Regions from separate parts of the Desulfobulbus oligotrophicus genome, predicted to be linked through region 1. Evidence: riboswitches for the same ligand, from Rfam matches in the RefSeq annotation. Region 1 holds a riboswitch; each other region holds the start of a gene.

Region 1 (4,210 bases):
TCCATGGTAAGATTGGTGAAAGGGGTCTGAAAACCGACCCGGGTGGGGACGTTAAGGTTGAAGACAAATTCCTGGAGCGCCTGCTTGATCTCCCGGTAGGTCAGCTGATCGTGGCGGATAAAGGGAGCGAGCAGGGTGTCGAAGCTGGAAAAGGCCTGTGCTCCGGCAGCCTCTCCCTGTAATGTATAGAAGAAGTTCACTATTTGGCCAAGAGCACTGCGGAAATGTCTGGCCGGTGCACTTTCCGCCTTTCCCGGGGCACCGGTAAAACCGCTTAAAAGCAGATCACGAAGGTCCCACCCGACACAGTAGACGGACAGCAGGTTCAGATCGTGGACATGGAGATCACCGTTCAGGTGCGCTCTGCGAACCTCGGCGGGATAGATCTTGTTGAGCCAGTAGGTCCGGCTGACTTCACTGGAGATGTAGTTGTTCAACCCCTGCAGTGAATAACACATGTTGGAGTTTTCCTGCACCTGCCAGTCCAGCCGTTGCAGATAGCTGTCGATCAGGGACAGGTCCGTTCGGGTGACCATCTCCCGGATGCGGGCATGCTGGTCCCGATAGAGGATATAGGCCTTGGCCGTTTTTTTATACATGGAGGAGAGCAGAACCTCTTCCACCACATCTTGAATTTCCTCGACACAGGGGGCATCGGTATCAAGGAGGGTTTGGGCAACGGCCAGGGCATGTATGGTCAACCGCCGGGCTTCGGGGAGCCCGAATTCTCCGGTGGCCTGACCGGCTTTGAGAAGAGCGCTGGTGATCTTTCCCGACTCGAACGGAACCAGACGCTGATCGCGTTTTCTGATCGTGGTGAATACTTTGACAGAGGGTTGCAGACAGACGTGTGACATGGCTCTCTCCTTGACGCGAGGCAAGAGGGTGCAGGTGACAGCCGTTGCATGTGCGGCTGTGGTTTCACGGCAGGTCTTCGGACTTTCAGGCGATTGGGGAACCTACTGGTTGTCACTTCCCGGTCAACTGACCAGTGTCTTTGACAATGTTCGTTCCTGATTACCGCTGCGCGACAGTTCCGGATTTGCACCGGATTCCCTATTCTCCTCCTGGCTCTCAGGACAGGAGGAACCGCTTGACCACTATATATTGTGTTTTCAGTTTATGGTCAACACTAAAAAAGGCGTTGCCTGATGTGTTGTTACTGTACAGGAGGAGGTGCAATGCATGCATGATTACATCGCATCCTTCAGTTTTTTATCTTGACAGTCATGATCGATTTCGTTTTAGTGTCGGTATTCTGTTGTACCATCTTCAGGTTCCGTAAGGATAAAAGGGAACTCCGTGTGAATCGGAGACGGGCCCGCCGCTGTATTCGGGGACGAACGCTGCACAATGTCACTGGCTAAAAGGCTGGGAAGGCGCAGTCAGTAGGATGATCCGAGAGTCAGAAGACCTGCCTGAAAGATGACAGCGCTTTCCCCCTGGACCAGGGAGGGCACCGATACGTGGATAAACCAGGGCATCCCCGGATCAATCTATATTGATCCGGGGATTTTTTTTGTCGTTTTTTCATGGAAGATATTGGGGGAATGCTGGTCCGATGTAGTCAGGTAGTTCGGTTTTAACTCGTTGTTTTAGAAGAAAAAATCGGTGCCATTGTAATGGCCTAACAGGGAAGACGGTGCAAGTCCGTCGCGGTCCGGCCGCTGTAATCGGGGACGAAATCCGCCTTATGTCACTGGTCGATTTGATCGGGAAGACGTGGAGAGTAGGGTGATCCGAAAGCCAGAAGACCTGCCGGTTTTTTTGATCAGCGTAAGCGGCCGTGGTTCCCGTTGTTGATCCCAGCACTGTGCAGGTTCGAGGCCTGCGTGTTATCAGCGGTGCAGAGACAGGGGAACCCCCGGCCCGAAAGGGTCGGGGGTTTTTTGTTAACCAAATGACAAGGAGTAAAAATGGGAACAGCATTGGACATTCTTAAAGATTTTCCGGCCAACACCCATGCCGAGTGGCTGGCAGAGGTGGAAAAGCAGTTGAAGGGCAAGTCCTTTGACAAGACTTTGGTCAAAAAAACCTACGAAGGCATTGACATTCAGCCGATGTACTTCATCCACGACCTCGACGGTCTGCCCCTGGTCGATACCCTGCCCGGTGAGGCGCCCTACATGCGTGGTACCACGGCTTCAGGCCCCAGGGTCAATGCCTGGCACATTGCCCAGGAGATTACCCAGCCCGATCCCGAAGAGTTCAATCGTGCCGCCAGGTATGATCTCACCCGGGGCCAGAACAGCCTTAACATCGTGTTCGACCAGGCTACCTTAAATGGATATGACCCGGATCAGGCTCCGGCGGAGATGGTCGGCAAGGATGGCCTGTCGCTTGCAAGTCTGAGTGACGCCAAAGTTGCCCTGGAGGGTATCGACCTGACCGCCCACCCCTGCAGGATCACCTGCGGTGCCACGGGGATAGCCCAGACAGCACTGGTTGTTGCCCTGATTGAGGACCAGGGACAGTCGCCTGCTGATCTTGAGGGTTCGCTGGTGGTTGATCCCCTGGGTGTACTGGCCGTTGCGGGAAAGCTGCCCTGTTCTTCGGCCGAGGCCTACGACCGGATGGCGCAACTCACCCTGTGGGCCATGGAGCATGCCCCTAAAGTGCGTACAATCACCGTTGGCACGGAAGATTACCGTAACAGCGGCGGTAATGCTGTGCAGGATATTGCCTATGCCCTGGCCACCGGAGTGGCCTACATCCGCGCCCTGCTTGAACGCGGACTTGGCATCAACGATATTGCGGTGCGCATGAACTTTGAGTTTGCAATCGGCAATGACTTCTTTATGGAAATTGCCAAGTTCCGCGCTGCACGAATGGTCTGGGCCCAGGTAATCGACTCCTTCGGTGGTAATGCCGAGGCTCAGAAGATGTATGTTCATGCCCGTACAGCCACGTGGAACAAGACCGAGGTGGACCCCTGGGTAAATATGCTGCGCGTTTCCACTGAAGCTTTTTCCGGCATTGCCGGTGGTGTCGACAGCATGCACGTCGGGCCTTTTGATGAGATCTTCCGCACACCCAACGAGTTTTCCCGTCGTATTGCCCGCAATGTGCAGATCGTGCTCAAAGATGAGGGCCATTTCGATAAGGTGATCGATCCGGCCGGCGGCTGCTGGTATGTGGAGAAGATAACCGCCCAGTTGGCCGAGAAGGCCTGGAAGCTGTTCCAGGATATCGAGGCAGCCGGCGGCATGCTGGCTGCACTTGAGAAGGGGATGCCACAGGAAGGGGTGGCTGAGACAGCGGCACAGCGAGCGAAAAACGTTGCCACGCGCACTGACCGGTTCGTCGGCACCAACATGTATCCGAATTTGCAGGAGAAACGCCAACTGGCCGAGCCTTTTGATCATCAGGGGTTCCGCGAGAAAAGGACACAGGCGCTCAAGGCCCATGCGGGCAGTATCGACGACCAGGCCTGCGCTGCGGCCCTGACAGCCATCCGCGAATGTCGCTCCACTCTTGACAGTACAGTTATGGCCCAGACCATCAAGGCTGCCCGCCGGGGAGCCACCTTGGGTATGGTGGCCGGTGCTCTGCAGAAAGAGGCCGGGGAGATCGCCGTTCAACCGCTCAACATCCATCGCGGTGCCGAACCCTTTGAAAAGATCCGTCGTGCCACCGAGGATTACACGGCCCGTACCGGCATCGTTCCCAAGCTCTTTTTGGCCAATATGGGGCCCATTCCCCAGCACAAAGCCCGAGCTGATTTTTCCACCGCCTTTTTCAATGTCGGCGGTTTTGAGACCATCGGCAACAACGGCTTTGGCACCGTTGACGAGGCAGCCAAGGCTACACTCGATTCTGGAGCTAAAGCCGTGGTCATCTGTTCCACTGATGCCACGTATCCGGATATTGTCCCTGCACTGGCGCAACAGCTGAAAGCTGCTGATCCCCACATCATGATCATCCTTGCGGGATTCCCTAAAGAACATGTGGATGCTTTTAAGGAGGCAGGCGTGGATGAGTTCCTCCATGTTCGTGTCAATGCCCTGGAGCTGCTCACCAAACTGCAAAAACATCTGGAGGTGATCGCATGAGTTCGCCTGACTTTACCACCATTGGATTCAAGCCTGTCTCTGCGCCCATGGATTATCAAGCCTGGGCAGCCAAGGTCAAGAAGGAGACCGGCCTCACCGCCGAAGAACTGGCCTGGCGCACGGTCGAGCAGATCGATGTCAAACCGCTCTACACCAGG
Region 2 (4,210 bases), 1.1 Mb from region 1:
GTACACAGCCCGGCCGATCATCTCTCCCAGTTTGACGTGTTTACCACTGCTGGTCAGCGGCACTTCGTCGTTTTCCAGGGCGGCAACCGCGATCTGATCAGTGCCGGTGCCGGTGGCCAGACCATCGGAATACCGGGAGTTAACCGCCAGCTCCTGCAACACCGCCACCTTGGCCTCAGTGGCAGTCATAATGCAGCGGGTCAGGGCTCCAGGGGTTAACGGTCTGCTGATAAACACCATGGTGTTGATCGTGCCCGGCCCGGGAACAGTGGTTGCCGTGGTCAGGGATTCAAACCCGGTCGCAGTCTCCACAACCGTGGCAGGATCACCCACCCGGCCGGCATTGGCATCCACACCGCCGGTACAGATTGCAGCAACGGTCAGACCGCGAAACTGTTGCTGTGCAATACAGGCATTGTGCATGTTGGCAGCCGTCCCCAAAGTGGCGCACTGTTCAGCAGGCAGGCCGTACTGGGCACAGATGGTCCGACGGTAGCTGTGGGGGTCATCACAGGGCTGTGCCGACAAGCGCTTGCTGTGACCAGCGGGTTCACAGCTCTGGTGATTGTACACACAGGTAAGATCAAAACGCAGGCCTCCGGCAACAGGACAGGTGGAGAGGATGCTGTGCGGTTTGAGAAAACAGGCGCAAAGTATTTTTTCCTGCCGATGAATTTCAACGCCATTGTACAAAGTGTCGATGAGCATGCCGGGGTTTTCCTCGAAACCTTCTGGTTTCTCGAGCCGAAAAGGAGTTCTTCAGTGGGTTGGCGGGTTGGTCCAGGTCAGATGCTGATAAAACTTTTCACCCTTCAAGCTTGAAGGTGATCGTCTGTTCCACCATGGCCTTGACCGCCACACCCTTCACCGTGCCCGGCTTAAAGCGCCAGTTGCTGATACAACGCAGCACACTCTCTTCAAAAACACCCTGGGGATCGGCGCTCAGCACCGCAATGCGCCCGACCTTGCCGCGCTCGTCAACCAAAAACCTCACCTTGATCCACCCCTGAATATTGCGCCGTTTGGCAGCCGGCGGATAGATCGGCGATGCCTTGGCCAGCACAGCCAGGGGACCGTCGAGCTGACTGACACTGAAAACACCGCCACCGCCGCCACCTCTTCTCGGTTCGGTTGTTTTCGGCTGATTCGCAGGTGCGGCGGGTGCTGCTGTCTCAGCTGTCGAAGGTGTTTCCCGGGACTCTGTGGTTTCTGCCGCTGCAACCGGTACGATTTCCACAGCCTGCGTCTTTTCCGGTACCGGCTGAATGGTTTTTTTGGGCTTTACCTGCTGTTGTGGCTTCTTTTTTGCCACTGGTTTGGGAACCGTCTTTTTTTTCACTGCCGGGGTCGGCGGCGTTGATTCGACCTTCGGCGGTGCTGCCGGTTCAACGGTTTCGACAGGACCGGCAGCCAGGATGGAAAAATCAAGAGGCACCGGTACCCGCATGATCTGGCTTTGCTGCCCCAGAGAGACCGCACTCCACAGAAGCACTGCATGTAAAAGTACGGAAAAAGTGGTGGCCCCGGCCTGTCGATTCATGGCTGCTGTTCGGTCTGCAGGCTTAAGGTGGTAAATTCCAGCTGTTTGACAGCCTCATACAGATCGACAAACAGCTGGAGCGCTATATCCCGGTCTGCACGGATCGTGATCGGCGTGTCCCGGCTCACCTCCGCCAGTGCAGTTGCCAGTTCCGGTAACGGGGTTTCACTGTTTTCCACCCAGACGGTTCCCTCTTTGGTAATGGCAATGGTCAGAGGCTGCTGAAGAGACGCATCCTGCACAGCCTCGGCTTTAGGCAGGTCAACCTTAATACCGCCGGTGGCGATGAAGGTTGAAGTGGTGAGAACAATGGTCAGCAACACCAGCATCACATCAACCAGCGGAATAACATTCAGATAATCAAATTCCCTTTCGTCCATGACTGATATCCCATTGCATGAGCAGTACCTTGCAACGCCGGAGTAAAAAGTTGTACATGGCCACCGCCGGAATGGCAACCAGCAGACCCATTGCCGTTGCTTTCAGGGCCAGGGCCAGACCGGTCATGATCTTGGCGGTATCAAATCCCACCGAGCCGATATCGTAAAAGGTGAGCATAATGCCGAGCACTGTACCGAGCAGGCCGATATAGGGGGCATTGGAGCCGATGGTGGCAATCATATGGAGTTTGCTGGTCAGATGCAGTTCCAGCTCTCTGCGGTCCCGGTACTGTTCAACACGGGTTGAACGATAGACGAGCCAGCGCTCGAGCGCCACGGCAACTGCAATCACACTGAGCAGTCCAAGAAAACCGAGCACCCCGAAATCTATCAACCTCTGCAGATGTTCCATGGAGATCCTTGCTGATCAAAAAAAGATATGGGTAGAAGATCGGCCTGCCAAAAGTGCGCATAACCGACAGACCATCAGCCGGGAGATGGTGCGAGGTGGCCCTGCAGGCAGCAGCGGGAACACTGCCTGTTCCGGTGCAACACTGTCGCGGAAGGATAAAACGATAGCATCCTCTGCAGGGCTCCCGACATGATGGTCAGGTAAAGCCGACCAGCAGCCGGAATGACCACAGCCTGTGAAACGGGCGAAAAAAAATCCCGGACCGAAAATTCGATCCGGGATAGCCCTATTTATCCACAGAAGTGATGAACCGGGTACGCTGCCGTCCTCGCAGCCGTCTCCTCTATCCATTCAGGCAGGTCTTCTGACTCACGGTTCATCCTACTGACTGCGCCTTCCCGGCCCCATGGGCCAGTGACATCCTGCAGCGTTCGTCCCCGATTACAGCGGCGGGCCCGTCCTCGATTCTCACGAGGTTCCCTCTTACGTTTATACAAACACCTGAACTTGAAATGGATAGAACCCATGCACCACAGATTGTCAAGGAAATTGTTTTGCAGGCAGGGTCACATACCATATACTGAAGGAAAGATATGTGCGTTTTCAATGACCTGGCGTTTTCTTCCAGTGGTGAGAGCCGTCACGGCAAAAGGCCTCTTCTGATCTGTTCCTTACCTGTGATGTATGGTTGTATCTTCCGGCAGAGTCAGGGTATATATCTGAGTTGCCCGTGCAAACAGACCTTGTGCCGGGTGGACGAAACATATGACCATAAGCACCTGCTCCCATCATCGCCCTTACCTGTGGTCAAGCGAAATGAAAACAATCCTCACAACCCTTCTCGTCTGTTTACTGGCAGGTACAGCCTGGGCCACCAGGCAGTTTCCGGAAATGCTGGTGTACAACAACACAACCTACGACATGTACACCACCCCGCTGGAAGCGCTCTTTCCCGCAGGAAAAACCAAAACCTTTGTGCCACGACCGCCCTCAACAGCCTGTATACGTGGGTACGTCGGTTCATGGAAAATAGAAGATGATTGGCTGTTCCTTGTTGCCCTATACGACGGTACCCCGCATCGAAGCGTCATACCACTGACCGAAATTGATCCACAGTGGGTCTCACCTGTGAGGGCGGACTGGTTTTCCGGTACTCTGCGCCTCGGCAGCGGTAGGATCCTGTCGCGAGCCATGGGCGTTGATGCAACACGAGAAAAGGAAGTTTATCTGGATGTCAAAAACGGCAAGGTCATCTCAAGCCGCCACGTTCACAATACAAAATAAGACAGACCAAACAAACACCGCCACCTGGAAAACCTATAGCAATCCACAGTATGCTTTCATCTTCAAATATCCGCAAAACTGGGTTGTGGAAGATGAAGGATACCATGAGACTGCCGGAGGGTGCCGGGCAGACGTACCCTCGCTGGCACTTTATGAACAGGGAAAGGAAGAAAATTTAAACGATTGGATTCGTGTAAATCCCCGGCAGTTTATGCGTGAGGATGGAAGATGTTTAGAGATCAGAAAACATGCCATCTGCACCTACAGTACGGATGCAGCGGTGCCGGCAGCATACAACCATTTTGTTGCCGACTTTACCTTGCAACCGACTACGAAAAAACGATAAACAGATATATCCGGCCAACTGCCTATGCAGCACGACCAGATTTCAGTGCACACAACAAACATTCATATTCTCACTCTTCCGGATGCCGACAGCTGCATCTGCTGCATTTTTAGATGAACAGGCACACTCTATACGCTCTTGTCATTGTCGCCGCCGGCGGCGCGCTCGGTTCAGCAGGTCGCCATCTGCTTGCCGGATGGATCCTGCATCACACCATGGGCTGGCGTTTTCCGCTGGGTACGTTTATC
Region 3 (4,210 bases), 590 kb from region 1:
TTTTTTCGTTCAAAGGCCTCGTCAGTCAGACCGGCTCCGCGACCGACAACCCGTTCAATCGGCGCTCCGGTAAAGGCATAGAGCACAGCACTGCTGGCAGTGGTGTTACCAATGCCGATCTCTCCGGTGCCAAACAGATCATACCCCTGATCAATGGCCGTATTGGTCACCTCTATCCCGGTCTCTACGGCCCGGATAACCTCTTCCCGGGTCATGGCCGGTTCCTGCAGAAAGTTAGCCGTGCCGTAACGGATCTTCCGGTTCAATACCCTGGGCAGATCAACGTCAACCTGAATACCGATGTCAACGGCAATGATGTCAGCACCCGCATACCTGGCAAGAAAGTTCACCCCCATGCGGCCCGAGGTGACAAAATCAGCTCCGATCCGGGTGATATCCTGGGGATACATGGCAATGCCTTCTGTGTAGACCCCATTGTCAGCCATCATCACCACAATCGCCTTTTTTGAGATCGTATTGTGGATCTGCCTGGTTATCCCCGCAATCTGACGGGCAATATCTTCGAGCTTACCCAGACTGCCCGGTGGCTTGAGGCAATAATCAATTGCTTTCTGAGCGGCGGCCATGACCAATCGGTCAGTCGGTCTGATGGCGTCAAGGGTCTTCTTCAGCAGCAGCATTGCTCCCCCCTCACCGATAGTTGAATCGGACAAGAATAGGTAGCTCACCCATGAACTCAACCTCGCTTAACGTGGCGTTATCAACCTTGAAACGCCAGTACCCTTTACCAACCGATTCACAGAAAAAATGAGCCAGCAGAGAGCGGATACATCCGCCGTGAGAAACCACGGCCACGCGTCGGCCGGGTTGGGAGCGGACGATCTCTTCAACCGAGGAGACAACACGATGTGTGAATGCAAAAAAGTTTTCGCTGCCGGGTATACGGGTCTTTTCCCAGTCCGTGAGCCACGTCTGCCAGATTTCGGGATACTGTCTGGCTATTTCTGAAAAATGCATCCCCTCCCACTCGCCAAAATGAAACTCCTGCAGGCTTGAGTCCGTAATGATCGGTGCATTGTCACCGAAAACCAGGGTTGCCGTTTCCACAGCCCGGACAAGAGGGCTGGAATAAACAGCGTCCACCTGCAACGCATTGATGCGCTCACGCAGGGAAAGGGCCTGGCGGCGACCATGATCATTCAGGGAGGTGTCGGTACTGCCCACAAGAACACCTGTTTTATTTTGTTCGGTTTCACCGTGACGAATTAGATACAGACTGACTGTGCTCATAACAGAAGATATTTCCAGAGAAAGAGAAAAACAAAGAGGCCGACCAGTTCTGCAAGTTCGATGGTGGCACCGATGGTATCACCGGTAATACCGCCAAGCCGGCGGGTCAGATAGGCGGCAAAGAGCACCGCCATACCGGCAGTCGACAGATGCAGAATGCTGGTAACCACAAGAACCGTGACCAATGAAAAATTCCACAGAAACAGTAAACAGGCAACGATGATCACGGACAGCAGGGTGGCTGCTGCCGCATGCACAAGCCCGGTTTGATTGACAAAACCACCGATACCGTTTTCATCACGGGCATAACGGGCAACCGCAGCATGCCACGTCAGAGCCATATGCCCAAGCACCGGCACGGCCAACACTGCCAGCACACCTCCTTCGACAGGCACAGTGCGCAGGAGTACAAATTTACTGAGGATGGTAAGAACCATTGTGCCGACACCATGTGCGCCCAGGTTGGAATCGCGCATGATCTCAAGTGTCCGTTCCCGGGTGTTGTAGCTGAAAAGACCGTCCGCCGTGTCGGCAATGCCGTCGAGATGAAGGCCGCCGGTGATCCAGATGAGCATGACCACCGCGGCAAGAACCGCCACATCTCTGTCCAGCAGCATCTCAAATCCGGCATAACAGCCGGCCGCCGGCAGGGCAACCAGAAGCCCGATCAGCGGCATCCACTTCATACCCTGCACAAAATGAACCGCCGTGAAATCAACCGCCACAGGAATGGGGTATCGGGTCATGAACTGAATCATCAGAATCAACGAGCGCATAGTACGTCAGTCACCCTTGATCCGCACCGGTATGCCGGAAACCACCCAGTAGACTTCGTCGGCAACAGCGGCCAGACGCTGATTGATCCGACCGGCACAGTCGCGAAAAAATCGGGTCATGGGCGAGGCGGGGACAATGCCGCACCCCACCTCATTGGTCACTGCTACCAGATCAGCCCGTCCCTGCTGCGCTGCCGTATAAATAGCCTTGATCTCGACCAGGATCTCTTCCTCAACCTCGGCCAGCCGACCGCGGGATACATGGTCCCAGTCGATACGGTGGAGATGGAGCAGGTTTGTGGCCAGCACGGTGAGACAGTCGAGCAGGATGGCATCACAGCACCGCCCCTGTTCGGCAATCACAGCTGAGGGCCTTTCCGGTGCTTCGAAGGTCTGCCAGGAGGAGGGACGCTGACGGCGATGCCTGGCGATACGGTCGATCATCTCTTCATCAAAAGGCCTTGCAGTGGCGATATAGACTATCTGCGGACCAAAACCGGCCACCAGTTGTTCAGCAAAGCTGCTCTTGCCGCTGCGTGCCCCACCAGTCACCAGAAAAATCCGTCCCATATCACCTCATACCGTTGTCAGTTCAAAACCATATCAGGTCCTACCTGCCGGCACAGGCAACAGCCGCCGGGACCCGCACCACCAACTTCAAAAAAAGACGTGCCCTGCCGCCAAAGCACGGACCGTCACCGTTCAGTCGGGTGTAGACTCTTAAAAAACGAAGACTGCCGCCATACCATCGCTGTCTTTTTCCACGAAGACGCACATACAGAGGAGTATCTGGCTTTTCCGCCGCAAAGCGGAATCACAGTTGCGGGACAGCACGGGAATCACACCCGTTTCCTCCGTTCGGATCGCTTCCAATCCGGCGGAAGCGTGGCCTGCACTATACCGAATTCAACAAAAAAAGACAGCGTCAAATGGAACGGAGCAAAAGACCGGTCAGTGATGATCGTCCTTATTTACAGGCAAAAAAAGTGACGTAATTGCCGATTTCAGCGATACCGGCCCGGGTAATCTCCGGACTCAGCATATTCTGATCATGTCCTTTTGACCGGCTCCAGGCATCAAACTGTTTCAAGGGGGTGGTATGGTTATACCCGACGTTCTCAACACAGAGTCGGCTGCCGGAGCGTGCAAAACGGTCGTCAAAGTTGGCATGGCCAATCATCTTTTGCCGGGACATGGCAAAACTGTGGGTTTTAGCCAGATGCACAAGGTTGGCATCAAACCGCAACGGGTGCAGGCCGTTGTCGCGGCGGTAGAGGTTGATCTGCTCAAGAAGAGTACGGCCGTACAGTGTGACGCCGGTTTTCTCTGCAGCAGCTGTCGTCATGGGCAGAAGCGTGCATAAAACGATGCCGCCCGCGAGTATACACTTTGTCATCTTCATGGTACCGCCTCTTTATCATCAGTGCCGGACCCGCTCACCCTGTCCGCCACGCATTGGGGACACAGAGGTTTCTCCGACCCGGAAAAATTTATCGTTCAAAATACGTATAGCCACGCAATCCGGCCTCATAGGCGGCGACGATCTCCCTTCGCTCCGAAGCACTGATCCGACCGGAACGGACTGCCTGCTCCGCTGTTTCACGGAAACGGACAAAAAGTCCCTTGGGGTCATACTGGACGTAGGAGAGTACCTCTGCCACGGTATCACCCTCCTGCTCACTGACAAACTCAAACTCACCCTTGTCCTGAATGCTGATGGTCACCACATTGGTATCACCCAGCATATTATGCAGATCACCCAGGGTTTCCTGGTAGGCCCCGACCAAAAAAACACCAAGGATGTACTCTTCATAGGGTCTGAGTTCATGCAGCGGCAGATACCGCCTGACCCCGCGTTTGTCGATAAACTGATCGATCTTGCCGTCACAGTCGCAGGTGATGTCAGCAAGGATACCCTTGCGGGTCGGCTCCTCATCCAGACGGTGAATCGGCAGAATGGGAAACAGCTGTCCAATCGCCCAGGAATCCGGCAGCGATTGGAAAACGCTGAAGTTGCAGTAATAGAAATCGGAAAGAACCCGATCAAGATCCGTGAGCTCAGGATTCGGATTCTTCAACTCCTTGGCTAGACGGTTGATCTCACTGATTGTGGTCCAGAACAGCTGTTCCGCCAGTGACCGGTCACGCAGACTGATCTGACCGTTTTGAAAGAGCCGCCTGGT
Region 4 (4,210 bases), 510 kb from region 1:
ATGACCACCGGTTCGAGCAATGCCAATATGATTGCCATGATGGCCGCCCGCAATACCGCTCTGCCGGACATCAAAAACAAGGGACTGTCCGGCGGACCGCCGCTGTTTGCCTTTGTCAATGCAGATGCGCACTACTCCATGGACCGGGCCGCCAACATTCTCGGAATCGGCACTGATCAGCTGCGTAAAGTCGCTGTGGATGAGCACGGCCGCATGGATACAGTCTCCCTGGAAAGGCAGCTTGCCGATGTTCAGGCTCGGGGCGGCCTGCCGTTTTTCGTGGCCGCCACCGCCGGAACCACGGTCCGCGGTGCGTACGATCGTGTTGAACCTCTGCTGGCGTTACGCCGGAAGTACGGTTTCTGGCTGCATGTTGACGGTGCCTGGGGCGGAGCGGTGATCTTCAGTGACGAACTTCGCCGCCGATTCCTGCCGGATCTTGAACAGGCGGACTCCTTCACCCTCGACTTTCACAAGATGCTGGGCACGGCGCTGATGTGCAATGTACTGCTGTTTAATCGGCATCAGGATGTCTTGCGCAGGGTGTGCAGTGCCGGTGACGAAAGTTACATCTTCCACGGCGGGGAAAACGGCGAAATCAGAGATCTCGGTACCCTGTCCCTGCAGTGCGGTCGCCGTGTTGACAGTCTGAAGTGGTTCCTTGACTGGAAATTTTATGGTCAGGCCGGATTTGCAGAACGCGTCGAGCACTACCTCGATCTCTGCCGGTATGCGGAACAGCAGATTAAACGCTTGCCGGAACTTGAGATGGCGGTCCCCAGAGAATCGTTTAACGTCTGTTTTCGATTCCGCACCCCGAACGGCACTCCGGCAGCCCTGTTCAATCAGAATTTGCGCGAGCAGATGCATCACAGCAAACGCGCCCTGATCGGTACCGGCTTTGTCAACGGTGAACTCGTGCTCCGGCTGTTGATCACAAACGTCAATGTCGACAAGCCTGAAATCGACCGGTTCCTCACCGCTGTGATCGAAACCGGACGAGAACTGCTCCAGCAAAAAAACAGTCTCCAGCACAACAATACAGCGAGGCGGCCATGAGCGACAACGAGTATGCGATGACCCAGAAAGAGGCTGCTGATTTCCTTGATGTTTCTATTAAGTCCATCACTCGCTACCGCAAGCGCGGTCTTCCCTTTAAGATGATACTCAACCCGGCCACCGGCAAACAGGAGGTCCGTTTTCGCCGACCGGATCTGGAAAAATGGAGCGACGGCCGCCGACTGATGGCCACCTATGCCCGGGACGCAGAGCCAACCGCTCCACCGCCCCCTGCCCCTGTTGCCTCACCAGCCGCCGCAGACGACAGCTACCTTGATGAACTGCTGCAGTCCTATAAAAATCAGATCGGCCTGCTTCGTGACCAGCTCGAAGACATGCGCGAACAACTGGCACGGCGTGACCGGCAGATTGACGATCTGATGCGAATGATGGTGGGTTTACAGTTAGAGTATAAACCAATGCCGCTCGCCCCGGATGAGCAACCTCAGGACGACCGCCTGTCCGCAGACCGTCCGTCTGATCTGTACGAAGCCATCGTGCTGCCTGCCGATTTCACATCTCTGCACACAGCTACCCCAGCGTCTCCCCCGCCGGATCGACAGGAAGTATGGCATCCCAAAAAAACGTTCAGCCGTGAACAGCTGGCTGCTTCGGTGCAACGACTCCGGCAAAAGGGGAAAAGCTATGAAGAGATCGCCCGGGCCCTTGATCAGATCCAGGCGGCCCCCCCTTCGGGCCGGCTCGAATGGAGCGCCTCCGAAGTACAGTCCCTCTTACCCCCCCTGGTGGACAACACGCTCGCCATGGACTGATCCGCACAACAGCGGGCACCAATGCCGGGCTCCCGTTTTTCTGCACAACCTTTATTCACGGCTTGACTTCACCGGAAGCGACGGGTACGATGGCTCGCACTGACATTCAGGTGTCCAGATCAACGGATGAAAAGGGAATCCGGTGCAAAACCGGAACGGGCCCGCCGCTGTAACCGGGGACAGATCCCGCACGAACGTCACTGCTCCGTCAGGAATGGGAAGACGCGGGACGAGGTCGATCCGGAAGTCAGAAGACCTGCCTGAATTATGGATCCCGCGTCTGCAGGCACAGGAACGGGACAGGCTCCAGCGGTAAGCACGGGATATCCTGGATCATAAAGAATGATCCGGGATTTTTTTATTTCAGCCTCCCGGTTCAGCCCGGCATGCACCAGTACTGCTGCTCTGGTATGCCTCCAACCGAGAAAACCCATCATGCATGAGAACAAAGCGATTGTCCTGGCCACGTTCGGCACAACAGTGGAAACAGCCCTTTCCGGACTGCTGTCCATTCGTCGGGCCATGACTGAGGCGTTTCCACAGATTCCGGTCAGGATGGCCTTTACAGCCAATCAGATCCGGCAGATCTGGCAGCGTCGTGCCCAGGACCCCATCTATCTGAACACGCATCCGGAAGTTCCCGACGAGATCCTTAAAGTCCAGGGTGTCCTGGCGGCCATAGCCAATCTCCAGGACCGGGGTGTCGACACTTTGATCGTCCAGTCGACCCACATTGTCCCGGCTGAGGAGTTCCACGACCTCGGCGCCTATGTTCGCGGACTGACCTCGATCAGTACCATGAAGCCGAGATGGCGACCTTTTAAAACCATTGCCCTGGGCCGACCGCTTTTGGGCAGCTATCACCTCCAACGCCCCTACGCCGACGACATCCGCCGGGCTGCTGAAGCATTATCCGACGACGCTGCCCTGGCTCGTGACAAAAAAGCCGCCCTCGTCTACATGGGCCACGGCAACCACTTCTTTCCCTCCGGTGGCCTGTATCTTGAATTTGCCGCCCGCATGCGTCAGCTGTATCCCGATGTGCTGACCCTGATTGCCACAGCGGAAGGTTTTCCCGATCTTGACGACATCCTCACCGATCTGTGCCACCATGGGGTTCAGCGGGTGATACTCAAGCCCTTTTTACTGGTTGCCGGTGAACACGCCGCCAACGATCTCGCCGGACCGGAAGAGGACTCCTGGCTGTCAAGGCTTACAGCACAGGGGTTTGAAGTCACGCCTGTGCTTACAGGGTTGAGCCAGTGTCCGGCTCTGGTACAGATATTTATAGACCATGCGGCAGAAGCCGCTGCCGATGCGGGAGTCGAGTTGCACTGATGACCAGACCAACCATGACAGCGTGGCTGCTGCCACTGGTCATAGCCGTGATGGCGGCAATTGCCTTCTCGGCAACCCTCGGTTTTCTCCAGGTCTCAGTTTCAGATGTGGTGGCTGTTCTCTTTGCCAGGCTGAGCGGTCAGGCACCGCCTGCAGATATCGACCCGGTTGCCGCCACGGTGATCACTGATGTCCGTCTGCCCCGCATACTGGCCTCCGTCCTGGTCGGCGGCCTGCTCGGTGTCAGCGGGGCCGTCTTTCAGGCCATTCTGCTCAACCCGCTTGCAGACTCGTACACCCTGGGCATCTCCACAGGAGCAGCCTTTGGAGCCTCGCTCGTCATTGTCTTGCAGATCTTCGGCCTTTCTCTACCCACCAGCGTGACTGTTCCGATCTTTGCCTTCGGCGGCGCCGTGGGCACCCTGGCCGTGGTTCTGTTTTTAGCATCCGGGGATCGACGACTCTCCTCCACAAGTCTTATTCTGGCCGGAGTCATTGTGGCGGCTATCTTGTCGGCAGCCATCGGTTTTCTGAAGTTCCTTGCCGATGAACAGGTCGGCCTGATCGTTTTCTGGCTCATGGGCAGCCTTGCCGGAGCCTCCTGGTCCAGTATCGTCCTGCTGGCACCCGCGGCCCTGTTCGGCACCCTGGTGGCTGTCTACTACAGTCGCGACCTCAACATCATGGCCACCGGCGACCGCACAGCCACTTCCCTCGGGGTGCATGCCGTGCGCATTCGGCTCTCCCTGCTCGTTGTGACCTCACTGATGACCGCGCTTGCTGTTTCGGTCTCCGGTATCATCGGCTTTGTCGGCCTGATCGTTCCGCATATGCTCCGCCACCTGGTCGGTCCGGACAATCGGCTCCTGGTGCCGCTGGCCTTTTTTGCCGGCGGCCTGCTTCTCCTGGTGGCCGACACCTTAACCCGGGCCGTGCTGCCGACGGAGGTGCCGATCGGCGTGTTGACCGCCCTGCTCGGCGGGCCGTTTTTCTGTATCCTTTTTAAGCGAAGGCAACGGGATGGCGCAGCCGTATTCTGA

What was found. A riboswitch is a leader RNA that binds a small molecule or an ion and turns the genes downstream of it on or off. The one in region 1 is predicted to bind cobalamin.
Region 2: linked by a shared signal. The riboswitch ahead of exbB (TonB-system energizer ExbB) and the one ahead of HP555_RS03645 (methylmalonyl-CoA mutase family protein) in region 1 are both predicted to bind cobalamin.
Region 3: linked by a shared signal. The riboswitch ahead of cobU (bifunctional adenosylcobinamide kinase/adenosylcobinamide-phosphate guanylyltransferase) and the one ahead of HP555_RS03645 (methylmalonyl-CoA mutase family protein) in region 1 are both predicted to bind cobalamin.
Region 4: linked by a shared signal. The riboswitch ahead of HP555_RS01235 (sirohydrochlorin cobaltochelatase) and the one ahead of HP555_RS03645 (methylmalonyl-CoA mutase family protein) in region 1 are both predicted to bind cobalamin.

What each region holds. Positions count from the first base shown of each region.
Region 1 covers NZ_CP054140.1:793,340-797,549, reverse strand. The annotation lists gene HP555_RS03650 (ribonucleoside triphosphate reductase) at 1-857, opposite strand, end outside; cobalamin riboswitch at 909-1,109, opposite strand; cobalamin riboswitch at 1,258-1,436, shown strand; cobalamin riboswitch at 1,593-1,777, shown strand; gene HP555_RS03645 (methylmalonyl-CoA mutase family protein) at 1,917-4,052, shown strand; gene scpA (methylmalonyl-CoA mutase) at 4,049-4,210, shown strand, end outside.
Region 2 covers NZ_CP054140.1:1,864,944-1,869,153, reverse strand. The annotation lists gene HP555_RS08395 (adenosylcobinamide amidohydrolase) at 1-708, opposite strand, end outside; gene HP555_RS08390 (energy transducer TonB) at 806-1,540, opposite strand; gene HP555_RS08385 (ExbD/TolR family protein) at 1,537-1,920, opposite strand; gene exbB (TonB-system energizer ExbB) at 1,901-2,332, opposite strand; cobalamin riboswitch at 2,670-2,852, opposite strand; gene HP555_RS08375 (hypothetical protein) at 3,149-3,616, shown strand; gene HP555_RS08370 (hypothetical protein) at 3,702-3,962, shown strand; gene crcB (fluoride efflux transporter CrcB) at 4,076-4,210, shown strand, end outside.
Region 3 covers NZ_CP054140.1:199,375-203,584, forward strand. The annotation lists gene cobT (nicotinate-nucleotide--dimethylbenzimidazole phosphoribosyltransferase) at 1-641, opposite strand, end outside; gene HP555_RS00875 (histidine phosphatase family protein) at 652-1,251, opposite strand; gene cobS (adenosylcobinamide-GDP ribazoletransferase) at 1,248-2,027, opposite strand; gene cobU (bifunctional adenosylcobinamide kinase/adenosylcobinamide-phosphate guanylyltransferase) at 2,034-2,597, opposite strand; cobalamin riboswitch at 2,791-2,936, opposite strand; gene HP555_RS00890 (CAP domain-containing protein) at 2,995-3,429, opposite strand; gene speA (biosynthetic arginine decarboxylase) at 3,518-4,210, opposite strand, start outside.
Region 4 covers NZ_CP054140.1:279,141-283,350, forward strand. The annotation lists gene HP555_RS01225 (pyridoxal phosphate-dependent decarboxylase family protein) at 1-1,059, shown strand, start outside; gene HP555_RS01230 (helix-turn-helix domain-containing protein) at 1,056-1,832, shown strand; cobalamin riboswitch at 1,924-2,110, shown strand; gene HP555_RS01235 (sirohydrochlorin cobaltochelatase) at 2,268-3,170, shown strand; gene HP555_RS01240 (FecCD family ABC transporter permease) at 3,170-4,210, shown strand; gene HP555_RS01245 (heme ABC transporter ATP-binding protein) at 4,191-4,210, shown strand, end outside.